2 regions of the Thalassolituus sp. UBA2590 genome follow, and region 2 is predicted to be linked to the other one. Evidence: predicted binding sites of a transcription regulator. Region 2 holds the regulator's gene; the other holds the start of a gene.
What was found. The regulator FNR, encoded in region 2, switches genes on or off when oxygen is low (the NO sensors DNR and NnrR bind a similar motif). The targets are predictions, from matches to a motif close to TTGATNTANATCAA.
Positions count from the first base shown of each region.

Region 1 (7,390 bases), on a different contig from region 2:
TTATTTTCGCCATGCGAGGCCGTTGCATGTGCCTCACCTGCGGCCGCTAATGCGGCATTGATCTCTTCGTCGAGTGATCTCAGTAACGCGTCTTTAAGTAATTGTTTATTCAACTATTTATCCCACCAGCACTGTGTCATCATCGACGTAAATTCCCAGATTCGGAGCTGCCTTATGACTCTGCAGAAGTATAACGCACTGCGCGAGCAACTGAGCGATACTCAATACCTGTCGGTAGAAATGCGCGATGCTCTGCCAGTGATCCTGGTTCGCCATACCGACTTCAGTGCAGATCTGGCGATACAAGGCGCACAGCTGCTGCGCTTTGCCGTCCAGAGCGAAGAGTGGCTCTGGCTAAGCGAGGCTGCAGAATATAAAACCGGCACCTCTCTACGTGGTGGAATCCCCATCTGCTGGCCCTGGTTCGGTGATGCTGCTAAGAATCCGTCATCTGTGGCAGCATATATCACCGGTGACAATGCACCAGCACACGGCTTCGCCCGCTCTCAGGACTGGAGCTTGACCTCTGTCGCTGAATCTGACTCAGACATTGTACTCAGCCTGTCTCTTGAGAATCCCGCACACCCAGCCTGGAACGGCGAGGCCTCACTTAAACTTGAGATAACCATGTCGGCTTCCGCGCTGACACTGGCTCTCACAACAACTGCCAGGCAGAAAAAGGTCACAGTCTCTCAGGCCTTGCATACCTATTTCCCTACGACCGATATTAACCAGACCAGCATCGCCGGGCTTGAAGATGAGTCATATATCGATGCCCTCGATGGCTGGGTAACAAAAACGCAGAACGGACCTGTTGCATTCGTCGAAGAAACCGACCGGATTTACACGGTCAGCCGGGATCTTACTCTGCAATCTCCCGGCTCAACCATGATCTTAAGCGGAAATAACCGCACGGCGATTGTCTGGAACCCGTGGATTGATAAAGGAGCACGCCTGAGTCAGTTTGAGGATGACGCCTGGAAAAACATGTTCTGCGTTGAGTCCGCGGATGTTATGGACGCCGCAGTATCGCTTGAGCCTGGCGAAAGCCATACTTTGCGCATGACCCTGGTTAACCGATCGATTTAGCCCGACGGTTTGATTTGGCATAGGCGGCAGTGAGGTATTGCGCCGTCACCTGATCCAGTGTGTGAATGTGCTGAGTAAACCATTCAGGTAACACGTCTTGCAGGTACCTGAGCAATGGCTCAATGTCCTGAGTCGCGACATATTCCTTGAGAAGCTCAGTCATCTCCAGCAACACACGATCGTGCTGTTTCTTGTGTAATTCGAAACCTGGAAAGTGCGCCCTCTGCATCTCACGCTCTTCGTGTGCGAAATGCTCCTGGCAATGCTGTACAAGCCGTTTAAAGTGCTGAACCGAGAAGGTCCCCATCGTCAGCGCCTGCTCTGCATCATTCATGAGACCTACAAAGGTCTCATGCTCGCGATTCATAAACTGAACCGACAATTGCGGATAATCCCAGAACATCATGGACATGAGCGCCTCCTGAATTAACACTCTTATCAACAGGCTCTATTGTGTCCTAAGTGGAGGGCCTTGGCTTGATGTGAATCAAGCGGCGTGACAAATCCGGACAATTCGCCACACGCAGGCTACAAGTGTTCTACAAGCGACATGAGCAAGTTAACAGTACTGCGCTACATCAACGATTGTACGCCGTAACCAGCGATGTGCCTGATGATGCTGTAGTAAGGGGGACCATGCCATCTTGAGCTCGAACGGAGGGATCTTGAATGGAGGCTCTTTCACCTGCAGAGAGGCTGATTCGGCCTGCATATCGGCTACCTTTCGAGGCAAAGTAGCAACCAGATCATTATTGAGCGCAAGTAGCGCTGGCATCTGATAGTGACGGGTAAATACAGATATTTTTCGCTTTTGCCCCAGCTTTGATAATGCATTGTCCACCCAGCCCAGACGCACGACCTTTTCCGGATCGATACCCACTCCTGCGCCCATACCGGTTTTACTTACCCAGATATGCTTACTGGACAGGTAAGCGTCCAGATCAAATCGGTCGACATTGGGATGGTCTGGATTCACCAGACAAACGAAGTCATCCTGCCAGAGAGCCATCTGGTGAAAGGATTGAGGCATCTCATCAAAGCGGTTAATCGCCATATCGACCTTCCCTGCTTCAACGTCTTTAAAAGTAACGTCAGACGGGGTCAGTACATCAAGAATGACATCCGGCGCATCCGTCCTGAGACGCTTTACCAGTTCAGGAACGAGTGTCGACTCGGCATAGTCACTCACCATAATCCGGAACACCCGGTGACTGATTCTGGCGTCAAATTCTTCCTGTGGCTGCAGGGCCATCTGTAACTCACCCAAAGCTTTGCGGATCACCGGCTGTAGCTCCTGAGCACGCTCTGTTGCTGTCATGCCATCAGACGTTCGCACCAGCAGCGGATCACCAAACAGATCTCTGAGTCGGCGCAAACCATTACTCATGGCAGGCTGAGTAATACCCAGCTGTTGAGCAGCTTTGGTGACACTGCCTTCGCGCAGCAGTACGTCGAGATATACGAGGAGGTTAAGGTCGATACGATCAAGATTCATGGCAGAACAGCGCAGGAGGAAACATGTGCGCAGACTACACTATTCACCTGATAAATGGAAAAACGATATTCATTTGCTCAGGTAATAATCAGAGAATATCTCGTCCTGCATGGCTCGTATGTCAATTTTGGCGAGCCCTTGATTAAGGATTTCAGCAAGGTCAGCACTGCCTTCGTTGAAACAGACGTAGAGAGACTTTATCTCCAGCAGCGTTTGATGAAACAACAACTGATCCTGTACTGCATTGAGTTCAGGATTCGTTGCCAGTAAATAAGCGAATACGTGTTGATCAATAACCGAGAGATCGACCCGGCCGTAAACCAGTTTCATCAGATTGGTAACATCTGTCATAGCTTCACTGACATTCAGGGTCTGTTCAATAACCAGTTCATCAAACTCTATGGTATTGGCATATCCCTGAACGGTACCTATGGTGTATGGCGTCAGATCTTCGAGCTTTTTCCAGTCGACTACCATATCAACCCTCTGTGCAAGGCCAAGAGGCCCGTATCCAACCGGATCCGAAAACACGATGCCCTCATTAACGTCTTCACGATAATACTCCGGAAAGAAACCATCCAGGCCGTGACTGCCATCGCTGCCCATTTTGACGGCTCTCTCCCATGGGTAAAAAATTACCTGAAGCTCATATCCCATGGCTGCAAAGGCACGACGCACTACTTCTGTAGTCGCCCCTTGATTCTTGAGTGTCTCACTGGTGTATGGCGCCCATTCCAGAGAAGCGAGTCGTACGACCTTTTCTTCTGCGACCGCAGAGAACGACATTCCTAGCATAAAAGCCAGAGAAACTACGATTCGACTCAACATAAGCCCTGTCCTGAACGAATAACTACTGGTTAAGAATATGCTAAACACATAAGAACGCCTCTATTTTATCCGTAAAGACCGTCAGACAGGACAAAAAACGGAGCCCTGAGGCTCCGCTTTGTGTCGCATACGTCGGTGTTACAGCGGTCAGTCGAGATGCTCAACACGGATGCGAGTGATCTTACCGTGTGTACTGTCGAGGCTCTCAACAGCCTCGATCGCAGCATTCATACGCGCTTCTTCCACTTTGTGGGTCAGGATAATGATCTGAGCCAGATCATTCTCCATGCGCGGCTCTTTCTGAATCAGAGCCTCTATGTTGATGTCGTGCTCGCTGAGCGTCGTCGCGATGCTCGCCAGTACACCGGTGCGATCCTGAACCTGAATACGCAGATAGTATGCAGTTTCTACCTGTTCAATCGGCAGTACACGCAGGTTATCGATGCTTTCACTATCGAACGCCAGGTGATTAACACTTGCCGACGCCGGTGCTTCCAGCGTTCGTGCCAGATCAATGATGTCAGCAACTACCGCCGATGCAGTCGGCCCAGCTCCTGCGCCAGCACCTACGTACAGGGTATCGCCTACGGCATCACCATTTACGGTCACAGCGTTAAGTACGCCGTCGACTTTGGCAATCGGACGGTGCTCAGGGATCAGAGTCGGATGCACACGCAGGTCAATGCCCTTCTCGGTGCGGCTGCTGATCCCGAGGTGCTTGATGCGATAACCCAGCTCTTCTGCGTATTCAACGTCCTCTGGAGCCACTTTGCTGATACCTTCGGTATAGCAATGCTCAAACTGAAGCGGGATACCATAAGCGATCGACGCAAGAATGGTTAGCTTGTGTGCAGCATCAATACCTTCAACGTCAAACGTCGGATCAGCTTCGGCATACCCCAGCGCCTGGGCCTCTGCCAGTACGTCGGCAAAATCACGGCCTTTGTCACGCATTTCGGTCAGGATGAAGTTACCGGTACCGTTAATGATACCTGCAAGCCAGTTAATATGGTTTGCCGCCAGACCTTCACGAATGGCCTTGATGATCGGAATGCCACCGGCGACAGCGGCTTCGTACATCACAGACACGCCTTTCGCTTCCGCAGCAGCAAAGATTTCAGAGCCGTAAACGGCGATCAGAGCCTTGTTCGCAGTGACGACATGCTTGCCGTTTTCGATGGCGCCCATCACTACGTCTTTTGCTACGGTGTAGCCACCAATCAGTTCGACCACGATATCGATATCAGGATTGCTGATGACGTCGGCAACATCTTCTGTCGTCTTAACCGAGCCGATTTCCACCGCCGGGTTTGGATGACGCATGGCAACCTGCTCGATAATAATGTCCCGACCGGCACGGCGTGCAATATCTTTCGCATTATTAGTCAGTACATTAAATGTACCACCGCCTACTGTACCTAAACCGCAGATACCTACTTTTACCGGTTTCAAGATCAAATCTCCTGTCAGGTCGATCAGACATGGCCTGTTGCCATGCCCATAAGGGTTTGGGGCATAAATGTATCATATTAGAGGCTGGACGAAATCCCTGAGGGTATAAATTACTGCATTAGAATAGGAAGCCTCATAAGCCTGTGATAACGTTTCTGATCTAAAAATAATTCGTAAGGATCAAGCATGCCTGACTTTCTCGTTCTGACCGTCATTGCTGACGATAAACCAGGGATTGTAGAGAAGTTGTCTTCTGTGATTGCCGATCATCAGGGCAACTGGCTCGAAAGCCGTATGGCTCAGATGGCAGGCAAATTCGCAGGAATCCTGCGCATCAGTATCGATAGTGAACACAAGAGTAAGTTAGTTGCCGCTCTGTCCAGCCTCGACAGCTCCGGGCTTCTGGTCCGGGTTGAAAATCCGGCCACTCCCCTCGCGTCTAAGGCGACTCACATTGTCAGCCTTAGTGTGGTAGGGAATGACCGCCCGGGCATTGTCAGGGAGGTATCTCAAGCCCTGGCGCAGATAGGCGTAAACGTACTCGAGCTGAGCACCAGTTGCGAACCTGCAGAGATGTCTGCAGTTCCTCTGTTCAGGAGTGAAATTCGCGCCAGTGTACCGGATACCCTGGATCATGATGACGTCAGTGACGCCCTGGAAGCACTCTCAGACGACCTGATGGTTGAGCTTCAGAACGACTAATCTTCGGAATAATCCGGTGCCTGTCAGCGAAAGCGCTGAACCAGTTCGCGCAGACCGGTGGAGAGACGCCCAATGTCCTGCATCGTCGACGCGGCCTCGTTAGACTGGCTAAGTGAGCCCTTAGCCAGCTCTGATACATTTCCGACCTGCTCCGTCATTTCATTAGTCAGCACCGCCTGACGCTCTGCCGACTCGGCCATTGAGTCCGATACAGTAGCGATATCATCCACAGCGCATGAAATGCTCTTCAGCATCACTTCCATTTCATTCACTTTGCTCAAACCACCGGCTGCCGACTCCGAACCTCCTGCCGCCATGTCGACTGCAGTAGAAACGCTGACCGACAAATCGTTAATCACACGGTGGATATCGCTCGTTGTATCCTGAGTTTTCTGAGCGAGAGTCCGTACTTCATCGGCCACAACAGCAAATCCACGGCCTTGCTCTCCGGCTCGTGCCGACTCAATTGCCGCATTAAGAGCAAGCAGATTAGTTTGCTCAGCAATATCCTCAATGACACCAGCTGCGGCGGAAATCCGTGAGGTCTCTGACTCAATGGTCCGGACCGTCTCCGTAACTTTTTCAGTGATCTCATTCAGGGCTTCAATGGCCTTGTGGGTACTTGATGCCAGGTCTGTCCCTGACTTAACCAGTGTCTGAACCTGAACCGAGTTAGCCGCCGTTTCATGGATGTTTTTGGTCGTTGTTTCGATCGCATTACTGACTTCGCGCATCGCCTCAGTAATACGCTGGCTTTCACCCTGCTGCTTTTCTATCTGGCCGTGCGCACTCATAGACTTACTCAATCCCTCAGCAGTTTTTACCGACATGGCCTGAGCAGCATCTTCGATACGGGTGAGAATAGTATCCAAGCGTGCATTCTGACTGGTGAGTGCCATCGCCACCTGCCCAGCAGCATCATCGCGATTATGATAGACCCGCGCAGCAAGTGGATCGTTAAAGAAACCAGAAGACTGAACCGACAGATCTCTCAAGCGGCGCTTCAGGCGTGCGATAGAAAAGAGCAACACGCCAATCGCTCCAAACGACGCCCCCTCAATGGCTCCATTAACACCATTGATATGAAAGCCCGCAAAAATCATAAGAAGGAGAACAACAGGCAATGTAATCTGCTGTCGGATCTTCTTCAGGCGCTGCTTTCTGAGCCACGACCCATCATTCAGACCACGGTAAGCGGCTTCAGCTCTGGCAATCTGATCCCGGGAAGGTGCAGTACGCACTGACTCATAACCGACCGCAACCCCACCTTCTATGACTGGAGTGACATAGGCGCTGACCCAGTAATAATCACCGTTTTTGCAACGGTTCTTCACCAACCCCATCCAGGGTGAACCTGCTTTCAGCTCCTTCCACATCGATTCATAGGCTTCGACGGGCATATCCGGATGGCGAACAATATTATGAGGCTGGCCAATGAGCTCCTCGCGCGAATACCCGCTAACTTCAACAAAGGCGTCATTACAGTGAACGATCTTGCCCTTCAGATCGGTGGAGGAGATCAACTTCTGATCTTCAGAGAAAGTACGTTCCTTGTCAGTTACGGGTAAGTTCTTACGCATAATGTTTGTCCGGGTGGCCTGTATGAAAAATAGTAGCAGTGTTTCTGATTTGTGAAAGTCAGGCTCGGGAATTGGCATAATCCCATCTGTCCGAATGAGCCAGCCTGTGGAATACTCGCGCCCCATCCGTGTTTTTGAGAAGTGATATTCGTGTCGCACACCTCCGCCAACCCCGTTGTTTTCAAAGCCGACATGATGTTGTTACTCGTGACCGTTCTTGCAGCGATCAGCTGGATGTTTTCAA
Region 1 is NZ_DDKU01000100.1:12,949-20,338, reverse strand. It holds gene B2067_RS09130 (GreA/GreB family elongation factor) at 1-113, opposite strand, end outside; gene B2067_RS09125 (D-hexose-6-phosphate mutarotase) at 175-1,089, shown strand; gene B2067_RS09120 (bacteriohemerythrin) at 1,073-1,501, opposite strand; gene B2067_RS09115 (LysR family transcriptional regulator) at 1,649-2,584, opposite strand; gene B2067_RS09110 (substrate-binding periplasmic protein) at 2,654-3,412, opposite strand; gene B2067_RS09105 (homoserine dehydrogenase) at 3,560-4,864, opposite strand; gene B2067_RS09100 (glycine cleavage system protein R) at 5,051-5,566, shown strand; gene B2067_RS09095 (methyl-accepting chemotaxis protein) at 5,590-7,146, opposite strand; gene B2067_RS09090 (DMT family transporter) at 7,297-7,390, shown strand, end outside.
Region 1: the regulator FNR is predicted to act here: its motif matches at 1,567-1,580, upstream of B2067_RS09120 (bacteriohemerythrin).

Region 2 (7,390 bases):
GCCAGCAGTGATGGCGCTCGGTTGCTGCATCTCCACGGTCATGGTTTTACCTTCGACAGACGTTTCTATATCCAACTCTCCAGCGCCGGCGGCATAGCATTGCAGTTGCGCGGGCTTGAAGTCGTCCACATCAATGGTCAGGGTGAGTTCTGGTGGGTTATTTTCCAGTACGGGGTCTCGCACCTGATCGGCTGAAATCGAAAACGGCAGGCTCATAAGCTTGGTCGCAAGAGTGTCTGTGTTGGCATACACCCCAGAGGCCGGGAACCGCGCTATGACCTGCGGATGAGCGCTCTGACCAACGGCGCCGCTCTGTTGACCGAAAGCAATGTAACCATGATCTTCCAGCCATTCGGCCATCTCCAGTGTGTACTCGCCGTAGGGGTAGGCAAACATACGGGTTGATGATCCGGTCTCTGCCTTAATACGTGCTTCCGCTTGTTTGATTTCGTTTTCCCACCAGTCTTCGGCATCCTGACCTTCAGGGGTTTCCAGTAAGTAGGGGTGGCTGCGTGTATGGTTGGCAATGACAGCTCCACCGTCTTTAATCTCGCGAAGCTGATCCCAGGTCATCATGTCGGCGTATTTCTTATCCACCGGGTCAGTACTGGTGAACATAGTGAATGACCAGCCGCGTTTCTTAAGTTCTGGCCAGGCATTCTCGTAGACCGACAGATACGCATCGTCGAACGTAATTGCGACGGCACGCTCGGGTAAGGGCTCACCGGTCATGATCGACTGCAGCGCTTCTTCGAGGTTCACCACGGTCATGTTCTTTTCTTCCAGCAAGGTCATATGTTCGCGGAAGACCTCGGGTGTCACACTGGTAATGGCCGGGGTCGAAGCATTGACGTGGTGGTACTGCAGGATCACCAGTGCGTTTGCGAGGCCCGGAAACAGGGTACTTAGAATGAATACAGCAAAGATCAATCGGTGCGTCATATAGTCCTCAGAGTTGGCTCTCTATTCGTAATAGCTTCTATCGTGGTCAGCTGTTAGCCGTGCCGATAGCGTAATCGTTGATAGGCGGAGCTGACTTTGCGGAAGGCCTCTGCGTCGCCGCCTTTGTCTGGATGATGCTGACTCGCCAGCCGTCGGTATTGCTGTCGGATGGTACTGAGATCTACCGGAGGCGTCAGCTCAAGTACTGCCAGATCATTGTCGTAATGTTCTGGTATGACCATGCGCTGCCAGAAATCGTTCAACAGGGCGTCGACGCTGGCCTGATCTGTATCCAGATTGTTCAGATCGAGATAATACTCAGCGAGTGCATCGTGTTGGTCGGGCAGGTCGCTCCCGCTGTCAGTTTTTAAAGGAACGAGTCCTATATCCAGTGCACTGATCTGAAGGTAACCCCGCGCATCCTCAAGCCAACGATTTCGCAATCGATACAGGGCATGCATGACGATGAAGTTAGCCTGGAACAGAGTCATAGAATCGCTCAGGGCATCTTCACGAAATATGCCTTGCTCTGGGGCCTGTAACCACCGGATCAGTTCGTATTCCGGGCACCGGTGTCCATCGGCAAGGTAAGTCGCTAAAAGATCGGTGACCAGATTGAGAGTGTCTTCTTCCATGCACACAAGTTAGCACAGAGAGGCGCGGTCAGCTTCTTCTATCCGGGTCGGTTTCTTCAATCACGCGCCGGACGAACCCGGGCAGTCGTGGACTGATGTGATTCAGACGCTGAGAGGTAATGGGGTAGCGTCGGCGAATGCGCTTCAGATAGCGTGCAAGTGCGGGGATTGCCGGCACGAGCAGCGAAACGCCAAGGATGATCATCAGTAAACCAACGGGTACAGGCAATGGTAGAACGAGTAGCCCGGCAACGATCAGAAGGACGCCGCCGACAAGAGTTACACTGCGTCGGATCATTAGTTATGCTTTAGAAAAGCCTCAAGGGCGCGTGCAAGTAGTGTGTGCGCTCAAACTACTGACCAGATGTTGCAATACGATGACCGAAAATAAAAAGCCGCTGCCGCGCCGGGCACACCTGATTACACCGGGCGGGCTGAAAGCTCTTGAAGACGAGCACGATTTTTTATGGCGCCGCGAACGCCCGAAGGTAACTCAGGAGGTCTCTGACGCGGCTAAGCTCGGAGACCGTTCCGAGAACGCTGAATACATTTACGGGAAAAAGCGCCTCAGACAGATAGATGGTCGTCTCAGGTTTCTCGGCAAGCGCATTGAGGCAGTCACCGTGGTCGATCGTCCGCCGGCAGATCTCGATAAAGTGTTTTTTGGTGCCTGGATTGAACTTGAAGACGAAGACGGTGAGATCCTGCGTTACCGGATTGTCGGGGAAGATGAGATCGACTTACCGCATGGGTACATTAGCGTTGATGCGCCACTGGCACGTGGCTTAATTGGTAAGTTCGTTGATGATGAGGTGACCGTGCGTCTTCCTAAAGGAGAAACGACGTACTTTATTGCTAAAGTACAGTACGAGCGACCTCACTGGGATAAGCGGCCGACACCCGAGTTTTCGTAAGTGATCCCCGTGCGGGAATATGACGCACGGGCAGGTATGAACTAGTCTTGAGCAAAGGAGGTGCATGATGATGCAACGATGGCTGCTTACGCTGCTCGCTATACCGGCCCTGGCTCTGGCCGATAATCACGCGGATCACGGTTCAGATTCAAACCAAGATACTAAAGATGCGCTGTCAGAAGCCTATGTGATGCCGGTCTGGGTCGATGCTGTGACTCAGGTTTGCCCATGGAAATCGGAAGACGCTGAAGGGTATATCCGTCTGATTCGAAAGATGAACGACGATGGCAGTCACGGGCTGTTCGTACAATGGCTACGGAAAGGAATTGCAGGCGCCCCGACAGCGGCGGTATCAACGCTGGCCGTAGAGCCGCTTGAAAAAGACTATCTGGTCAGAATTGAAATGCCGCAGCCGACCCTGGCGCGGGATGCTTGTCGCCTCAAGGCGATGGCGGAAGATATGATGAATGAGCGACGTTACGAATTCGACCTGCTGCTCCGGGGGCCCGGCGACATGCAGGTCAATATTACGCGTATGCTTGGCGGCGGAGTCTGAGCGGGGTCAGTCGTCCGACGCCAGAAGGTCAATGCGGGTACCCAGGTGGCTCTTATCCTGTTCGTCCTGCAGACCTTCGAAGTTCCACAGTTCGCGATCGCCCAGCTGTGATGGCGCAACGTTACAGACAGCGGCAAAGATGTTTTCACTGCGTCCTGGTTGTTCTTTCTCCCACTGAGCCAGCATTCCTTTGATGTTCTGACGCTGCAGGTTCTCTTGAGAACCGCACAGATTGCAGGGAATGATCGGGAATTCTTTCTCGATGGCAAACTTCTCAATGTCTTTTTCTTTGCAATACGCCAGAGGACGAATGAGAACGTGCTTTTTGTCGTCGCTGAGCAGCTTGGGCGGCATGGCCTTGAGCTTGCCGCCGTGGAACATATTCAGAAATAGAGTTTCGATGATGTCGTCACGGTGATGACCCAATGCAATCTTGTTGGCGCCAATCGATTCTGCATAGCCATACAGAGTACCGCGGCGCAGGCGTGAGCATAGCCCGCAGGTGGTTTTTCCTTCAGGGATGATCTCTTTAACGACGCTGTAGGTGTCTTTCTCGATGATATGGTAGGGCACGCCCACCTGTTCAAGGTAAGCCGGTAGGATATGCTCAGGGAAGCCTGGCTGTTTCTGATCCATATTGACGGCGATCAGCTCGAAGTTGACGGGCGCGCTCTTTTGCAGGCTCATCAGAATTTCCAGCATGGTGTAAGAGTCTTTGCCACCCGACAGACACACCATGATTTTGTCACCGTCTTCAATCATCCGGTAATCTTCGATGGCTTTGCCGACGTTACGACGAAGGCGCTTCTGGAGCTTGTTGAATTCGGTTCTGGATTTGCGTTCAGCTTGATTGGCTGCAGCTTCAGTAGCTTCTGCAGATAGCTCAGCGGCCGCTGGATCGAAGATCTCAGGCTGATAGCCTTCTTCAGGTTGTGAAACAGCAGATTCAGACACGTTCAATTCAGACATACAACACCCCATGCGTAGGGTGCGCTTTATATCAGAATGCGGTGCTTATATAAACATCAGGCCACAGCGTCACTGGATTCAACCAGTTCTTCATAGCGTTGCACGAAGTCCTGTACGCTCAGGTCGTCACGGGTGTGATAACAGTTTTTCCAGAGCGTTGCCAGATGCACCACACTGGCGCCACGGGGCAGGGTGAACTGAGGGTGGCGAACGTAGGCGAGCCAGGTAACAGCGGTCGCATAGGCGAGGTTTGTTGTTAGTTCAGCGTGCGGGTTCTCCAGGAATTCCCGTTGGCTGGCAATGCCTCGCACTTTACTGGCCAGTTCTGGCCGATCTGCAAGATAGTCATCCCAGATATGCCGGTGCGTCAGGCCATGCAGCCGGTAAATACCCGAGGTGCGTTGCCCCTCTGTTTTCAGGAATGAGCCCAGCTCAGACTCAATGGCTGCAGTACCCAGCAGTAAAAGCTCTGCGTCGGCACTGTTAGCGTCCAGTTTCTGCAGTGTTGGACGAATAACGTACGTCCGGAAATCATCAGCATCTATACCCATCAGAAACTCCAGAGGGTGTAATTTTGGCAGTCTCAATATCAGGAGCAATAAGCGTACCTGAATAACTGCCGGTACAGGCAGCGCCTGTTATCAGATGTTTACTCAATAGTACTGCCCAGTACGTGAAGCATAGTGATGCAGGTCTCAGGGGGAAGCAAATATTTGCGCACTGTGACCAATGTCTGATATAGCGAGCGAAAAGAGGATGAGCACGGTCCGTGTGCTCATTAGGATGCTAAAAGCCAAAATTTAAATCAGCTTTCTGCCTGATGCAGACACTCATCGTTGGCGCGTGTAAGTCCGGCGAGATCAAACAAGGTGTCGCTGTCTTTCAGGATAATCTCTTTGCCTTGTGTTTCGATCAGTTCATTTTTCTGGAAGCGTGTGAACACTCGGCTGATGGTTTCTACCGCCAGGCCCAGGTAGTTACTGATGTCGACACGTGACATTGGCAGGCGGAAGTGAGTCGCTGAGAAACCACGACGCTGATAACGTTGCGAAATATCCAGTAGGAAAGAGGCAACGCGTTCTTCTGCATTCTTCTTGCTGAGAAGCAGCATCATGTTCTGATCGTGCCGGATTTCATTGCCCATGGTGGTCATCAGCTGACGACGCAAATCAGGTAGCTCATCCGCCAGTTGTTCAAGCTGCTGCAACGGAATTTCACATACTGTTGTGGTTTCGAGGGCTTTTGCCGTCAGCGGATACGTGCCTGCGTTGTAGCCAGACAATCCGATCAGCTCGCTGGCCAGGTGAAAACCTGTGATCTGCTCTTCGCCATTACTTGCCAGGGTGTAGGTCTTCAGTGCGCCCGTACGAACCGCGAATACAGACTGAAATTCTGTACCTTGCTGAAACAGCAGTTGGCCTTTCTGGATCGGGCGACCACGACGGATGATGTCGTCCAGACGCTCCATATCACTTTCGGTCAGGGAAAGAGGCAGACAAAGAGCATTCAGTGAACAGGTCTGACAATGAGGCTGAGCTCCACGCAGAGGAGCATTAACTGACGTTTTCATAGGCAAGAACGATCTCTAATACTTTAGATCAAGCGGCTGCGAACATGGCAGGTTGCCACACGGAAGCCAGAGTCCAGCAACCATAACCGATCAATAATAGGCCCGCAATATTTCGCGCCCACTGATGCCGAATAATATTCATCACGGATGCCGAGGCCAGCCCAGCGGATAAAATAGCGGGAAAGGTTCCGAGACCAAAGACAAACATAGTCAGAGCGCCCATCGCAGGCTGACCGTTAGCTGCTACCCAGCTCAGAGTGCTGTATATCAGCCCACAGGGCAACCAACCCCACAACATACCGAGAAGCCACTGGCTGGCCGGATCTGAACGGCCCAGCCGCTTCTGAGCGTGGGGTTGAATCCTGCGCCAGAACAGTTGGCCAAGTTGCTCAATGCGCGTGAGCCACAGCGCCCAGCGCGCGACGTAGAGACCCATTAATATGAGCATAACGCCTGCGATTGAACGTAGTGTGATCATCAGAGCTTCGTGCAGGCTCGACAGCCAAAGTCCGAGACTGCCAACAATCAGGCCTGCAAGGGTATAGCTGGTAATGCGGCCAAAATTGAACAGCAGTGAAGCCCGGACTCTGTGCTGGGTGTCCAGCTGTCCTGCTGCCGCGGCAACTCCACCACACATAACCAGGCAGTGGCTGGCACCAAATAAGCCAAGTAGCAGGGCGGTAAGGAGGGATAAGGGTTCAGTCATTCTTGGATTTTCTGGGCTCGCCGTCTGACTCTGAATCCGCGTCTGAATTGGTCTCAACGCTATCTTCGCGGCGCTCGTTCAGGTACTCATCATCATCGAACAGAATCTTGTGCGCGGGCGAATCCAGGTCATCAAACTGGCCGCCTTTCACAGCCCAGAAAAAGATGGCAACGGCAATGGCGAGCAGGGCAATCGACAGGGGAACCAGTACGTAAATAATATCCATGGTCAGCTCTCAGCAGTAAGTGCAGGTGGACGACGAGTCAGTCGCAGGGCATTCAGAACAACAAGTAGTGAGCTGAATGACATGCCAATGGCCGCGGCCCAGGGCGGCACCATACCGGCCGCCGCAAGTGGTAACGCTATCAGGTTGTATAGTAACGCCCAACCGATGTTCTGACGAATGACATTGCGGGTTTTGTGGGAGACTGATAACGCATCAGCAATGACTTCAAGGCGACCATTCGTCAGCAGGGTGTCTGCATTGGTTTTCGCCAGATCTGTAGCTTCATTCACAGCCAGCGAGACATCCGCGCCCGCCAGCACCGGAACGTCATTAATACCATCTCCTACCATAAGAACGGTATCGCCCTGTTTTTGCCACTCGCGCACGATGGCAAGCTTATCCTCTGGGCTGAGGCCATTGCGCACGTCTGAAATACCGAGTTCGTCAGCGACGAGAGTCGCTGACCTTGAAGGATCGCCGGTCAGCAGTGCGACTTCAATACCGCGGGTTTTTAATGTTTCAATTAACGGACCTGCGCTGCGACGCACTGTGTCATTGAGGAGGAACCAGGCCAACGGTTGCTTATCATCGGCAAGCAATAACCACTGTCCCGATGCGCTATCTGGCGGCAGAATCCCCTCTGGCCAGACGAAATCCGGGCGGCCGAAACGGAACCTGTAGCCATTAACCTGACCACTGACGCCCTGACTCGGGTGGTGCTGAATGTCTTCGGTAGCAAGCACCGGGTAGTGACGGAAGGCTTTCGCAATCGGGTGGCTGGCGTGCTGTTCAAGCGATGCAACTACCGAGGCCAGAGTATCCTGATCCAGCTCCAGGCTGTTTTCTATACCGCCCGCAACAGGGCGGACTTC
Region 2 is NZ_DDKU01000004.1:33,504-40,893, reverse strand. It holds gene B2067_RS00440 (polysaccharide deacetylase family protein) at 1-942, opposite strand, end outside; gene B2067_RS00435 (DNA-J related domain-containing protein) at 996-1,577, opposite strand; gene B2067_RS00430 (PGPGW domain-containing protein) at 1,606-1,875, opposite strand; gene greB (transcription elongation factor GreB) at 1,955-2,491, shown strand; gene B2067_RS00420 (hypothetical protein) at 2,559-3,047, shown strand; gene ttcA (tRNA 2-thiocytidine(32) synthetase TtcA) at 3,054-4,016, opposite strand; gene B2067_RS00410 (hypothetical protein) at 4,073-4,567, opposite strand; gene fnr (fumarate/nitrate reduction transcriptional regulator Fnr) at 4,822-5,586, opposite strand; gene B2067_RS00400 (sulfite exporter TauE/SafE family protein) at 5,615-6,292, opposite strand; gene ccoS (cbb3-type cytochrome oxidase assembly protein CcoS) at 6,285-6,518, opposite strand; gene B2067_RS00390 (heavy metal translocating P-type ATPase) at 6,521-7,390, opposite strand, start outside.